2 regions of the Desulforamulus aquiferis genome follow, and region 1 is predicted to be linked to the other one. Evidence: a T-box and tRNA genes for the amino acid it is inferred to sense, from the RefSeq annotation. Region 1 holds a T-box; the other holds one or more tRNA genes.
The links. The T-box of region 1 lies ahead of pheS (phenylalanine--tRNA ligase subunit alpha). A T-box ahead of a tRNA ligase gene usually reads a tRNA of that ligase, here a tRNA-Phe.

Region 1 (7,178 bases):
CTGATCAACGACCTACCAGAGGACTCGGTAATATCCTGTTATCAGCAAGGTGAGTTTAATGATTTATGTGCGGGTCCCCATGTGCCTTCCACCGGACGTATTAAAAGCTTTAAATTAATGAGCATAGCCGGTGCCTACTGGCGGGGCAGTGAAAAGAATAAAATGCTGCAGCGTATTTATGGCACCTCCTTCCCTAAAAAGGCGCTGTTGGATGAACACCTTTTCCGAATTGAGGAGGCCAAGCGGCGGGATCATCGTAAACTGGGTCAGGAGTTAGACCTGTTCAGTATTCAGGATGAAGGTCCTGGCTTCCCCTTCTTCCATCCGAAGGGTATGATTCTACGCAATGAGTTGGAATATTTTTGGCGCCAGGAGCACAAAAAAAGGGGCTATCAGGAAATACGCACTCCCATTATCTTGAATCGTGGACTTTGGGAGCAGTCTGGACACTGGGATCATTATAAGGAGAATATGTACTTTACCAAGATTGATGAGGGTGATTTCGCCGTAAAGCCCATGAACTGCCCAGGTAGTATTCTGGTGTATAAAACCAGGATGCACAGCTATCGAGATCTACCCTTAAGGTGGGGTGAACTTGGTTTAGTGCACCGCCACGAGTTATCCGGAGCGCTACACGGACTAATGAGAGTACGCTGCTTCACCCAGGATGATGCCCATATTTTTATGCTGCCCAGTCAAATTAAGTCTGAGATTATCGGTGTTATCGACCTCTTTGAGTTTTTCTATCAAACCTTTGGCCTGAAGTATCATGTGGAGCTATCCACCAGACCGGAGAAATCCATGGGGTCCGATGAGATGTGGGAGATGGCCACAGAATCCTTGCGTGAGGCTCTGGAAGCTAAAGAGATGAACTACAAGGTTAATGAAGGGGACGGTGCCTTTTACGGACCTAAAATTGACTTCCACCTGACTGACAGCTTGGGGCGTACCTGGCAGTGCGGAACCATCCAACTAGATTTCCAAATGCCAGAAAAATTTGATCTGAACTATGTAGGTGAAGATGGTCAGAAACATCGTCCGGTGATGATTCATCGGGTGGTATTTGGCAGTATAGAGCGTTTTATTGGCATTTTGGTGGAACACTTTGCCGGAGCTTTTCCGGTATGGTTAGCCCCTGTTCAGGTGAAGGTACTGCCCATTACCGATAAACACCACAGCTATGCCAGGGAAGTGGTGGAAAGGCTAGACAGATTAAATGTAAGGGCTGAACTGGATGCCCGCAATGAGAAAATTAATTATAAAATTCGGGAAGCCCAGACCCAAAAGATTCCCTATATGTTGGTAATTGGCGACCGTGAGATGGAAAACGGTGCAGTTGCCCTACGACAGAGGGGTAAGGGAGACGTTGGAGCAGTTAAGGTAGATGAGTTTATCCGGCAGGTTACCGATGATATAAAGAACAAGACCATTTTTTAGGGGAATAAAGGATATTTCCTTGACTATAGAAAACCATTATGTTAAAATAACAAAAGTGTTCGACAAATTAGATATTAACACGAAGAAGAAGCATCCGCTTCTCACCTTACAACCTAGGTTGGTGGGGTTAGATGTTAGATACAATATGTTTAATATTGTTTATTGCGTCTTTAAGCGGGTGAATAACCCGCTTTTATTATTTTATTCCCAAACAAATAACTATGGAGGTGAACAGGTATTTCGAAAGATCAACGTATCAATGAGGAGATCCGAGCTCGCGAGGTACGGGTTGTAGATGCGGATAATAACCAGCTTGGTATTATGTCTGCCAAAGAAGCCCTGCGCATTGCTGAGGAAAAGCAGTTAGACCTGGTGGAAGTTGCTCCCCAGGCCAAGCCCCCGGTTTGCCGTATTATGGATTTTGGAAAATTCAAATATGAGCAAAGTAAAAGGGAAAAAGAGGCCAAGAAGAAGCAGCGTATTATTCAGGTTAAGGAAGTTAAGCTGCGTCCCCGCATTGAGGATCATGACTATGATGTCAAGGCCAAAAACGCAGAGCGTTTCTTAAAGGATGGCGATAAAGTTAAGGCGACCATCATGTTCAGGGGCCGTGAGATTGTCCATACCGAACTGGGGCAAAGACTGCTGGTTCGACTTGCTGAAGATATGAAAGATATCTGCACAATTGAAAGGCATCCTAAACTTGAAGGCAAAAATATGATAATGATCTTAGCACCTAAAAATGAGAAGCAGGATTAGAAAGGAGTTGCCCTAAATGCCAAAAATCAAAACCCACCGTGGGGCTGCTAAAAGATTTAAGAAAACTGCCACCGGTAAAATTCGTGGCTGGCATGCTTTTCACAGTCATATTCTAGGTAAAAAGACTGCCAAACGTAAGCGTAACCTGCGTAAATCCCTGATTATCAGCGATGCAGATTTTGGACGTTTACGTCGTCTGCTGCCCTACTAAGAATTGGAATATGTTCAGATGTAAAAGGAGGTAATCATCATGCCACGGGCTAAAAGCAGTGTGGTTTCCCGCAATAGACACAGAAAAGTATTGAAACTGGCCAAAGGTTATAGAGGTTCCCGGAGCAAGCTCTTTAGGGTAGCTAACCAGGCCGTAATGAAGGCTCTGGCTTATGCCTACAGAGACCGTCGCCAGAAAAAGCGCGACTTCCGTAAGCTTTGGATCGCCAGAATTAATGCCGCAACCCGCATTAACGGAATGTCCTACAGCAAGTTCATCAACGGTCTGAAAAAGGCCGGTGTTGAAGTTAACCGTAAAATGCTGGCTGACCTGGCTGTAAACGATGCCAAGGCCTTCAGCCAACTGGTACAGGTTGCCAAATCCAACCTGGCATAACAAATAGTTTATATATTGGTAACAACTAAGGCATGGTACTCACCATGCCTTTTTCCATAAATAACAAAGCCCCGGAAGGCGGGGATGTGTATGTTAGGTTACCAGGAGGGGGAAAGGCGATGATTACTGCCTCTCAGAATACAAAGGTTAAGTATGTTCGAAAATTAGCCCAGGGAAACTTTCGGAGGAAGGAAAGGAAGTTGGTGGCCGAGGGAATTCGCCTGGTTGAGGAGGCCGCTTTAAGCAATTGGACCATGGAGGCTCTATTTTATACTTTGGAGGCTGCGGAGTCTGAGAGGGTTGCTAGGATAATAGAAAGGGCTGAGACAAAAGGGGCTAACCTTTATCCCGTTTCGGAACAGATAATGGTTGAAATGGCTGGCACCGAGACGCCCCAAGGTATCCTAGCAGTGCTTTGGCAACCGGATTATGCCCTGGCAGATGTACTTCCCCCTGGACTTCCTGCCCTGGTGGTGGTGGTGGACGGCATACAGGACCCGGGTAACCTGGGAACCATTGTAAGATCAGCAGATGCAGCGGGTGCCACCGGAGTAATCCTTTTGAAGGGTACTGTGGATTTATATAATCAAAAAGTAATTCGCTCCACCATGGGCTCCCTATTTCATATGCCCGTTGTTACAGCCGGTGATATTGAAGACTCCCTGGAATACCTAATTTCCACTGGCCTTAAACTGCTGATCGGTGACCCCGTTAAAGGGGGACCTATTTTTGAGGAAGACCTTTCTATACCAATTGGCATAGTGGTTGGTAACGAGGGCATGGGTCCCAGGGATGAGGTTTTGGCTGTTTCCCACAAGAAGGTAAATATCCCCATGCCTGGCCGGGCAGAGTCCCTAAATGTAGCTATGGCGGCTTCTATCATGCTTTATGAGGCGGTCCGTCAGAGATACAAAATTCAGTAAACTTCCTTGTTTTGCATATAGGCATATGTTATAATCATGTCGAAAGGTCCCCAAAAAAGCATGAAAGGTTGTGGTTACATGCTGTTAACCGCCGAATTTTTTTGGAGGCTGTTCGAGGCAACAGGGTCAGTCAACGCCTATATGATCTACAGAAAATTAGTTCTTCATTAGAATGAAAATTTCAAAGCACATAGTAATGATGGGGATAAGTACGCAGAATTATTCTTTCCAGGGAGAGGGGGTCCTGACTGTAAGCCCTCTTAAAGAATGTCTTCGGAAGTTCACCCCTGAACTGCGGTCTGAAAGTGTGGGTACATACAAGTAGGTTTCGCCGGTTCTTCTGCCGTTATCAAGAAGATGGATAAGACATACTATTATCCTGCTAAGCGGTTCTTTGGTTAACGTAAGAACAATTTGGGTGGTACCGCGGATATTTTTCCGTCCCTTTATAGGGACGGTTTTATTTTTTTGTACTTAATGAATATCACTTTGGGAGGATTAAAATGGAGCAGAGGTTAAGACAATTGGCAGCAGAGGCTGTGGAGGCCTTAAGGGAATCCTCCACAACCGATGAGCTAAATGCTGTTAGGGTTAAATATTTAGGTAAAAAGGGCGAAGTAACTCAGGTTTTACGCGGAATGGGAGCATTGTCGGCAGAAGAAAGGCCCAGGGTTGGCCAGATAGCCAATGAGGTAAGGGAGGAAATTGAGGCTGCCCTGGAAGCTAGAAACAGTCAGGTAAAGGAGGCTCAAAAGGCCCGCCAGCTGGCTGCAGAAAACCTGGATGTGACCTTGCCCGGGGCCAGATTTAATTTGGGCAAAATGCATCCCTTAACACAGGTTATGGAGGAAATGGAGAATATCTTCCTGGGACTTGGCTTTAATATTGCTGAAGGACCAGAGGTGGAACTGGACTACTATAACTTTGAGGCCCTAAATTTACCAAAGGATCACCCGGCCCGGGATATGCAGGACACCTTTTTTATTAACCCCGAGGTGTTATTGAGAACTCATACTTCTTCTGTTCAAGTAAGAACCATGGAAAAGACTGTTCCCCAGGTGCCGGTCAAAATAATATGCCCGGGTAGAGTTTATCGCCGGGATGATGATGCAACTCACTCTCCCATGTTTCATCAGGTGGAGGGACTAGTAATAGATAAGCGGATAACCTTCGCAGATCTAAAGGGTATACTGGCTACCTTTGCCCAGCAAATGTTCGGCCCGGAAACAAAGACACGGCTTCGTCCCAGCTACTTCCCCTTTACTGAACCCAGCGCTGAGGTGGACATCTCCTGTGTTATGTGTAAGGGAAGCGGCTGTAGGGTTTGCAAGGGCAGCGGCTGGCTGGAGATTCTAGGTTCAGGGATGGTTCACCCCAGGGTGTTGGAAATGTCAGGCTATAATCCCGAAGAGGTTACCGGCTTTGCCTTTGGTATGGGGGTGGAGCGTATCGCCATGCTTAAGTTTGGCATAGATGATCTCAGGCTGCTATTTGATAATGACTTGCGTTTCCTAGCCCAATTTTGATAAGGATCGGGAGGTTAACATAAAACCATGCGTGTTTCCTATAACTGGCTAAAAGAATATGTGAATATTGATATACCGGCACAGGAGCTGGCAGATAGGCTAACCCTATCAGGAATTGCCGTAGATGCCGTTGATGAACCTGGTGCTGAACTTGAGAATATTGTGACCGGCCGCATTACCAAAATTGAGGGTCACCCCAATGCAGATAAACTATCGGTTTGCAGTGTGGATGTAGGACAGGAGAAATCCCTGCAAATTGTAACAGGTGCCACCAATATCAAAGAGGGGGATATCATTCCGGTTGCCCTGGAAGGTGCTAAGTTGGCCAAGGGCTTACAGATCAAACGTTCCAAGCTGAGGGGCATTGAATCCCAGGGAATGCTGTGCTCCGGTCAGGAACTGGGCATGGAGGCAAAACTTATGTCTCCAGAAATGGCCCATGGCATTTTAATTCTCGCGGAGGATACTCCCATAGGTGTGGATGCCAAAGAACTCTTAGGCCTTAATGATTTTATTCTGGAGCTGGACCTAACTCCCAACCGTGGTGATGCCCTGAGTGTTACAGGGGTTGCCCGGGATGTGGCGGCAATATTAAATCAAGAATTAAAGATGCCGGCACCTAAAATTGTAGTTGGTGATGAAAATGTAGAGTCACTGGCTAAAATTGATATTGAGGCTCCGGAACTTTGCCGCCGTTATGTGGCTAGAGTCATCAAGGGAGTTAAGATAGGACCATCCCCCATGTGGCTGCAAAACAGGCTCAGGGCTGTTGGTATCAGACCTATCAGCAATGTGGTTGACGTAACCAACTACGTCATGATGGAACTGGGCCAGCCCCTTCATGCCTTTGATTACGATAAATTAAAGAACCATCATATTATTGTGCGGCGGGCTGAGGAAGGGGAGAAAATTGTCTCCCTGGACGATGTAGAGCGAACCCTGGGAGCAGAAATGCTGGCCATTACCGATGAAGCAGGACCGGTGGCAGTGGCCGGTGTGATGGGTGGACTGTACAGTGAGGTAACAGATGACACAGTCAATCTGTTAATTGAGTCGGCCTACTTTAATCCCATCTGCATCAGAAGGACCTCCAAATCCCTGGGCCTGCGCTCCGAGTCATCCGCCAGATTTGAAAAGGGCATTGACATTAATGGTTGTCTAAGGGCAGCGGATCGGGCAGTTGAGCTTATGCATAATTTGGCCGGTGGAACCATAGCTGCCGGAGCCATAGATAATTTTCCAGCTCCAATTACAGAAAAGACCATCCTGCTGCGCCCTGAGCGGGTTGACTGGATCCTTGGGGTTAGCGTGCCAAAGGATGAAATATATAGGATTATGTTGAGCTTGCAGTTCAGGGTTCAGGAGCAGGGGGATAACCTCCTGGTAACCGTTCCAACCTTCCGCCCTGATATAACCAGGGAAATAGACTTGGTAGAGGAAGTTGCCAGACTTTATGGTTTCCACCGGGTTCCTGAGACCCTGCCTTCCGGAGCATCCACCCAGGGACGCCGTACACAGGAGCAGCAAATTACCTGGGATGCTAGAAAGTTAATGATATCCTGCGGCTTTTTCGAGGTGGTCACCTATAGCTTTGTTCATCCGAGAATCTTTGATTTGATGAACCTTCCACCTGATAGCTCCCTGCGTCAGGTTGTAAAACTGCAAAATCCCCTTAGTGAGGAACAATCTATCATGCGTACCGTGATGGTGCCTGGCTTACTGGAGGTACTGCAGAGAAACCTCAATCGCCGTCTTCAAAACGGAGCTGTATTTGAAATTGGCCGGGTATTCTATCCTGTTTCAGGACAGCAATTACCCGAGGAAGTACCTGTTTTGGCCGCGGTGGCCATCGGTAATACCCCTAAAACCTGGAACCAACCTGCCAGCCCCATGGACTTCTATTTTATAAAAGGTGTGGCAGAGCAA
Region 2 (7,178 bases), on a different contig from region 1:
TGTCGATGCTAGGTTTAAGGTAGGTAATGAAAATCTCTCCCGGAATTCGATATTTAACATTTTTGATACTTGGCCTATTGTCCTGCTTAAACCCTGTGCTTGCTTCCAAAAAACAAAACTATGTAAAGCTTCAGCCCAAGTTAAATTTACCGTCTCTTCCTTTAAAATTTTCGTCTGTCTTTTCGCCATAATATAAAACCCCTCCTCGTTTTTTTGAACGACCACGAAGGGGAGTCCTGTGCGTCTGGAGACGTATTTTCTGACACACAGGATTCTTGCTAAAAAACAAAAGTTCCAGAACGTCATTCAACGTCTGGAACCCTTGTAAATACTATTTGGTGCCCGGAGCCGGGGTCGAACCGGCACGGTCGTGAAACCGCAGGATTTTAAGTCCTGTGCGTCTGCCTATTCCGCCACCCGGGCATATCTGCTTTTTGAGTATAACAATCTCGGTGTTATTTGTCAATAATTCATACCATCAATCTTGCTATACACTTGAGCTATACATGGAGCGGAAGACGGGATTCGAACCCGCGACCCTCGCCTTGGCAAGGCGATGCTCTACCACTGAGCCACTTCCGCATATCACTTCGACCGACGAATACTAATATAGCATATGTTTTATATGCAAGTCAATATCCAATTTATGGCCAAATTATTCCTTATACTTCCTGCCGAAACCAACAACAATTGCAGCCAATGCAGCGGTTACAGCCAGAAACATAATCAGTAGTTCCGTCCTGGTTAAACCACTATAAAACTCCAACATTGATTCCACAATTTATCACTTCCCGTTAATTTTCTTGAGTATATCATCATTTCATTGCCTATAAAAGTAGGATAACCCAAAAGATCCAAAGCCAACGTCAATTTGGAAAATATTATCTATTTTACTTAATACTGGAAGGATTTTCCTGGTCCTTCAGCGAATTAATAAGAAACTTTGCTGAGGAGGAATCACTAATGTTTTTTGAAGAATACCGTGATATAGTAAATAGAATTAGCGGGCTAAATAAACCATTATCAACCTTAACCAGGGCCGAGAGAAACCGAATACTTGATCTTTCTGTGCGTCAGGAAGAGCTTGAGAAAAATATAGGACAAGAAATCCGCAGTAGTTTTAAAGAGCTATTAGACGGCCTTGAAGTTGTTGCCGAGTGGGTTAAACTAATGCAGGAGGATGCCATAAAGGCCCTTGGCGTAGAGGGTACCTCGGATGATGTACTGGCCCTGGAGGAAACCCTTGCACAAGTAGACTCCTTAAATACCCAAATATCATCCATCACCCTGGCAAAATACCCCACCCCTGCTACTACTAATAATACAAACCCCAGTACTATCTCAAAGCTTATTGATAAGGAGAAAAAGAATATCTCCCCCATCGAAAGCTTGACTTCCCCTAAGAAGAAAACTCTAATAGTTCCAGTTCATTCAACTATAGATTTGGTTGAAGACATGGGTAAGAACGAGCTTGTTAACAGAGTACTAGAGGAAATAAATGATTCTATAGCCTCCGCCGCCCCAACCTTTGAGCCTGAGGTTTTTAACCAGCCAAGAATCACCACCCAGAGAACTAGACCGGCTAAAAGAAAGAAACGTTAAAGGTTCGGTGTTTTGCACCGAACCTTTTTTACAATAAAAAAACAACTCCTGCAAGAGTTGCGTATTGGAGGCGGCACCCAGATTTGAACTGGGGAATGGAGGATTTGCAGTCCTCTGCCTTACCACTTGGCTATGCCGCCAGATAGTAATGGATCGGAAGACGGGAGGGGCCTTCGAACCCCGACCCTCGCCTTGCTTTTTCTGTTAAGTTTGCGAATGGAGCGGAAGACGGGATTCGAACCCGCGACCCTCGCCTTGGCAAGGCGATGCTCTACCACTGAGCCACTTCCGCAGTTAATTAAAATGTGGTGCCTCGAGCCGGAATCGAACCAGCGACACGCGGATTTTCAGTCCGCTGCTCTACCAACTGAGCTATCGAGGCAGGCCGACATTTATAAATAATACTACATTATCTCACGTTTGACAATACCCCAAATTATACAAAATTAAGCATTTATTTGCCAGTACTGCCAAAACCACCTCTTCCTCTCTCAGTATCGCTTAATTCCTCGCATTCGACCAATTCAATATCCGGTAACTTATGTATTATTGCTTGGGCAATTCTATCTCCAACTTTGAAAGACACATCATAGCTACCTGTATTATGTAATAAAACAACTATCTCCCCACGATAATCGGAGTCAACCACTCCCACAGCGTTGCTTAGTGTAATTCCGTGATTCTTAGCTAAACCACTGCGGGGATAAATCAGCATGGCATGGCCTGAGGGGATTTCAAAGGCTAATCCTGTGCGGACTGCCAGGTGTTTACCGCTCCCAATAATCACATCCTCAATACACTGCAGATCAAAGCCGGCACTTTCTGCCGTTGCCCGTTTGGGAATCTCAGCATTGGGGTGAATCCTCTTTATTTTAATCATACTGCTTCTAAATAGAAATAAGGGACACCTTCTAAATGGATATAGGGCTTCATCTCTGGTAATCTTTATTTCTTGTTTTTCACATTTATAGTCCCCGCGAATTATTTCAACCCCGTAAACACACCGCTTGCAGGTCTCCTTCATGTAGCTTACACTCCTTAACAACACCGGCAGATTTGTGATAAATATCACTTCGACACTATACCCGCTATTTCCCTTCTCGAAATTTAATTTTTTGTCATATGCATCCATTTATCTTATCTGCCTGGCATCTAGAAGTCATACATTTAAGCATTTCCCCGACCTAAAGCAGTGGCCTTGTGTTCTTTCATTACAGTTTCAATAAATTGCGCCTCATCTTCGTTTTTATAATTTACTGCCACCACAATATCACCCGAAGGAGTGTCATGAACAGTTCTTTTTCTCTTGCAGAAGTGTTTATCTAAAATATAGCCTATGCCACCTCCTACCACCATACCTATGAGACCTAAGGCTATGGGCCCGATAAATACAATCGAACCATAGATCACACCCAAGACCATACCTATGGAAGATAAAATAGCGATTCCATCAATAAGGCTCATTCCATCGGTTTTATACATAGAATCCAGAATGGTTTGCTTGCCAGGGTGTTTACTGATTTCTAACGGAACTACAATTAATCTTCCATCCTTAAAGCCATTAGACCTCAATTTCTTCAACCCCAATTCAAGATCTAATGAAGGCTCGAATAGCCCGAATATATACATGCAATCACCTGTTTTTTTAATAGGATAAACAAAATACTCCGGGGATATTCTAAATAAAAAGGTGGTGAGCCAGTGGGTCATAATACTGACTTCCGAATACCCCGTATGTCCATATCTACTATTAACATAGCCATACTCCACAACAAAAGCCCTTGGTTGCCTATGTGGTGGTCAGCAGCTTTGCCTGGTCTTGGCCACCTCTGTCAAGGTCAGTATTTTAGAGGACTCGTCCTAATGTCATGGGAGATATTAGTTAACTCTAAGGCCCGGATTAATATGGCCATATTGTATACCTTTACTGGCAAATTCCATCAGGCCAATGAAGTTTTGGATTATGGGTGGGCGCTTTTTTATGGGGTTATTTTTTGTTTTGCCATCTTTGATAGTTATAGAATTAGTGTAACCTACAACAAATTAGCTCGCCTTGAAAGATATCAGACCCATAGAAAGTATAAATTTATGACCATGTCAACCTATGGAGTAAACTACCTTGACCGGGCAAATCCCTGGGTAGCATTAGCCTGGTCTGCGCTATTAAGTGGCTTCGGACATATCTACAACCACAAAGCCCTTAAGGGTATGATTCTGTTAGGCTGGACAGTGGCTATTATTTATTTTGCTAATATTAATATGGCGATTATACATACCTCGTTTGGGAGATTCGATCTCGCCGAAGCTACCGTTAATTATCAATGGCTTCTTTTCTTCCCTTCGTTATATATTTTTGCCATGTGGGATGCCTATAATGATACAGTTGAAATGAACAAGCTTTTTGCCGAAGAACAAAAAGCCCGTTTAAAAAAGCTATATAATCCCGACAAAAGCCAAAACATACAGGTTGAATGTCAATAAAAAAACAAAACACCTGCCGATAAACAGCAGGTGTTTCTATATATAAATTAATATTATCTTAGTTGGAGGCGGCACCCAGATTTGAACTGGGGAATGGAGGATTTGCAGTCCTCTGCCTTACCACTTGGCTATGCCGCCAGATAGTAATGGAGTGGAAGACGGGAGGGGCCTTCGAACCCCGACCCTCGCCTTGCTTTTTCTGTTAAGGTTTGCGAATGGAGCGGAAGACGGGATTCGAACCCGCGACCCTCGCCTTGGCAAGGCGATGCTCTACCACTGAGCCACTTCCGCACTTAAGATAAAATGTGGTGCCTCGAGCCGGAATCGAACCAGCGACACGCGGATTTTCAGTCCGCTGCTCTACCAACTGAGCTATCGAGGCAAATTTGTGGCGGAGCTGACGGGAGTCGAACCCGCGTTCTCCTGCGTGACAGGCAGGCATGTTAGGCCACTACACCACAGCTCCATTGTCAGCAGCTTTCGCGCTGACATTGATAAGTATACAAAAACTGACTCAAGAAGTCAAATGAAAAATATGCTTATGCAAGATATTTTTATCCTTTTTTCTGTTTAGCTTTGCCGAAGGATAAAATTGCTTCTCTAATAAGCTTGGAGCCAAGAATAGCCGTTCTTTCAGAATGATCGTAAACAGGACTTATTTCCACCAGATCAAAGCCCACCACATTAAAATCCTTTAGCATATATATGGCCTCTAAAATCTCTCCCGATGAGCAGCCACCCGGCTCAGCAGTTCCGGTGCCTGGTGCATAGGCTGGATCAACCACATCAATGTCTAAGGTAATATGGATTGGGCTGCCCTGCAATTCCGGCAGCAGCTTTTTTAATGGCTCAATCACTTTGCCCACAAACATATTAGTATTCTCACGGGCATAGGCAAACTCCTCCCTGGTGCCTGAGCGAATACCGAATTGGTAGACATTCTGCCCACCCACCAGTTCAACGGCATGCCTAATAACCGAGGCATGGGACAAGGGTTGTCCCATATAGTTTTCTCTTAGGTCCGCATGGGCATCAAAATGAAGCAGTTTTAATCCCGGGTATTTGGCAGCAACCTGCTCAATAACTGGCAGACTAATCAGATGCTCTCCCCCCATTACCACGGGAAATTTTTCATCATTAAGGATCTGCCCCACAACTTGCCCAATACGCTGCAAACTAAGTTCAACATGACCGAAGGGGAGAGCTATGTCCCCTGCATCAAAATAGCTATAGTCACTAAGGTCCCGATCCAATATAACACTATACTCTTCCAACCCAATGGAAACTTGTCTGATGGCTTGGGGTCCCATCCTAGTGCCAGGTCTAAAACTTACCGTGAAATCCATAGGGGCGCCAACTAGGACAATGTCTGCCTCATTGTAGTCATCTGTAGAGCCAATGAAACCAGAGCATCTATCCAGAAGGTTAAACATAAAATCAGCCTCCCCTATTTGGAGATTAGTTCACGGACAAAGTTTGGCAAAACAAAGGCTGCCTTATGTATTTCGGGGTTATAATACCGGGTTTTGTAACCAGCCCAGTTACTGAAGTCCACTGCCTCGGGATCATGTTTCTTTGATCCCATAGTAAAGCTCCAGCATCCGCCAGGATAGGTAGGTATAAAGGCCAAGTATAGCTTGGTAATTGGGTAATTAGCCCGAATATCCTTTTGTACCTTTGGAATTAATTCTTCATTATAATAGGGTGACTCTGTTTGGGCCACGAATATGCCATCTTCCTTAAGGGCTTCATGGCAGCTTTTATAGAAATCCCCTTCAAAAAGACCCACAGCGGGACCAATGGGATCGGTAGAATCAACTAAAATAATATCAAATTCATTCTTATGGTCCTGCACATATTTGATGCCATCTTTATAGTGAACTTCCACCTTGGGGTCTTTTAGGCCACAAGCTATCTCAGGCAAATACTCAATTGAAGTTTCCACTACTCTGCGGTCTATCTCCACCAATACTGCCTTTTCTACACTGGGATGCTTGATGATTTCCCTAATGGCCCCGCCATCACCGCCACCGATAACAAGTACTTTTTTAGGGTTAGGATGTGTGTTCAGGGCAACGTGGCTGATCATTTCATGGTACACAAACTCATCCTTGATATTGGTCATGATAATGTTATCTAATAGGAGCATCCGTCCACAAAGGGGGGTTTCCACAATAGCCAAATGCTGGTATTCAGTCTGTTCAGAATGCAGGGTCTTGCTAACCTCTACACTTAATGCCAGTCCGGGAACAATATTTCTTTCGGTATACCATAATTCCACTTTTCAAAACCTCCTAGTTCTTAATACCAAAGGGGTACTGCTGCCAGTGCACAGCCTATTTTTTCCACTCTATGCTCAACGGCGGCAATTTTTATGTCTATTAGTTCCATACCTCTGGTTTCAAAGGCTTCTTTAACCATGTTTTCTATGTTCTTTTCTGCTTCCGCTTTACTGCATTTACCGGAGAACTCCATTATTACACCAAAGGTGTCGGCAGAAATCCCTACACCTACAGCGGCTGAAATTAACTCCCCTGGTTCATCACTCATAATGTAGCCATATGCGGTGGGAACCAGAGAACCGGGAGGTAGTACCAGTTCCGGATCATTTTCCGTACCTGGCGGAAGAATACTTGATACCCTAATAAGGTTTACATTACCAATGCGAGCCTTCAATAATGCATTGTCAAATGCCGTTAACTTGCTTCTGCCTTCAGAAGCAGCCGCTGTAACGAAATATTTCTTAGGAGTGGGTAGCATTCTCAGTTCTCCTCTCTTTTTTATCATATTTTTCGTGTATTTTTGCTAAACACAAAACATATTATACCAAACTACAGACAAAAATAAACTATTTTTTCATCTTTATGAAATATCTTGCCATAATCAAAGGCCAGAATTAAGGATCAAAGTACCAAAAGTCGCACTTTTGGGAAACTGCTTTAATGTGCGACTTCCTGGTACTTTATGAAATTTATATCAGGCATGTTCCCACTGTAAATGGGTAACATAACTTTGTACCTTTAAACAAAATAAAGGAGGTTATGCTCTTGAAAACTGTAACTGGTTTTTTCTCCTCCCGGGATCAGGCCGAAAAA

Region 2: it encodes a tRNA-Phe, which carries the amino acid that the T-box ahead of pheS (phenylalanine--tRNA ligase subunit alpha) is inferred to sense. The anticodon was not compared.

The regions. Positions count from the first base shown of each region.
Region 1 covers NZ_JARPTC010000007.1:30,109-37,286, reverse strand. Annotated here, with positions in the region: gene thrS (threonine--tRNA ligase) at 1-1,437, shown strand, start outside; ribosomal protein L20 leader region at 1,514-1,642, shown strand; gene infC (translation initiation factor IF-3) at 1,675-2,196, shown strand; gene rpmI (50S ribosomal protein L35) at 2,213-2,407, shown strand; gene rplT (50S ribosomal protein L20) at 2,447-2,803, shown strand; gene P6N53_RS05550 (TrmH family RNA methyltransferase) at 2,923-3,726, shown strand; T-box leader at 3,914-4,175, shown strand; gene pheS (phenylalanine--tRNA ligase subunit alpha) at 4,230-5,252, shown strand; gene pheT (phenylalanine--tRNA ligase subunit beta) at 5,280-7,178, shown strand, end outside.
Region 2 covers NZ_JARPTC010000009.1:79,028-86,205, reverse strand. Annotated here, with positions in the region: gene P6N53_RS07120 (hypothetical protein) at 1-189, opposite strand, end outside; tRNA gene P6N53_RS07115 (tRNA-Leu) at 337-423, opposite strand; tRNA gene P6N53_RS07110 (tRNA-Gly) at 508-582, opposite strand; gene P6N53_RS07105 (hypothetical protein) at 656-778, opposite strand; gene P6N53_RS07100 (hypothetical protein) at 964-1,602, shown strand; tRNA gene P6N53_RS07095 (tRNA-Cys) at 1,668-1,742, opposite strand; tRNA gene P6N53_RS07090 (tRNA-Gly) at 1,820-1,894, opposite strand; tRNA gene P6N53_RS07085 (tRNA-Phe) at 1,909-1,984, opposite strand; gene dut (dUTP diphosphatase) at 2,057-2,626, opposite strand; gene P6N53_RS07075 (hypothetical protein) at 2,770-3,312, opposite strand; gene P6N53_RS07070 (hypothetical protein) at 3,304-4,083, shown strand; tRNA gene P6N53_RS07065 (tRNA-Cys) at 4,147-4,221, opposite strand; tRNA gene P6N53_RS07060 (tRNA-Gly) at 4,300-4,374, opposite strand; tRNA gene P6N53_RS07055 (tRNA-Phe) at 4,390-4,465, opposite strand; tRNA gene P6N53_RS07050 (tRNA-Asp) at 4,473-4,549, opposite strand; gene speB (agmatinase) at 4,638-5,516, opposite strand; gene speE (polyamine aminopropyltransferase) at 5,531-6,364, opposite strand; gene P6N53_RS07035 (pyruvoyl-dependent arginine decarboxylase) at 6,385-6,843, opposite strand; gene P6N53_RS07030 (hypothetical protein) at 7,131-7,178, shown strand, end outside.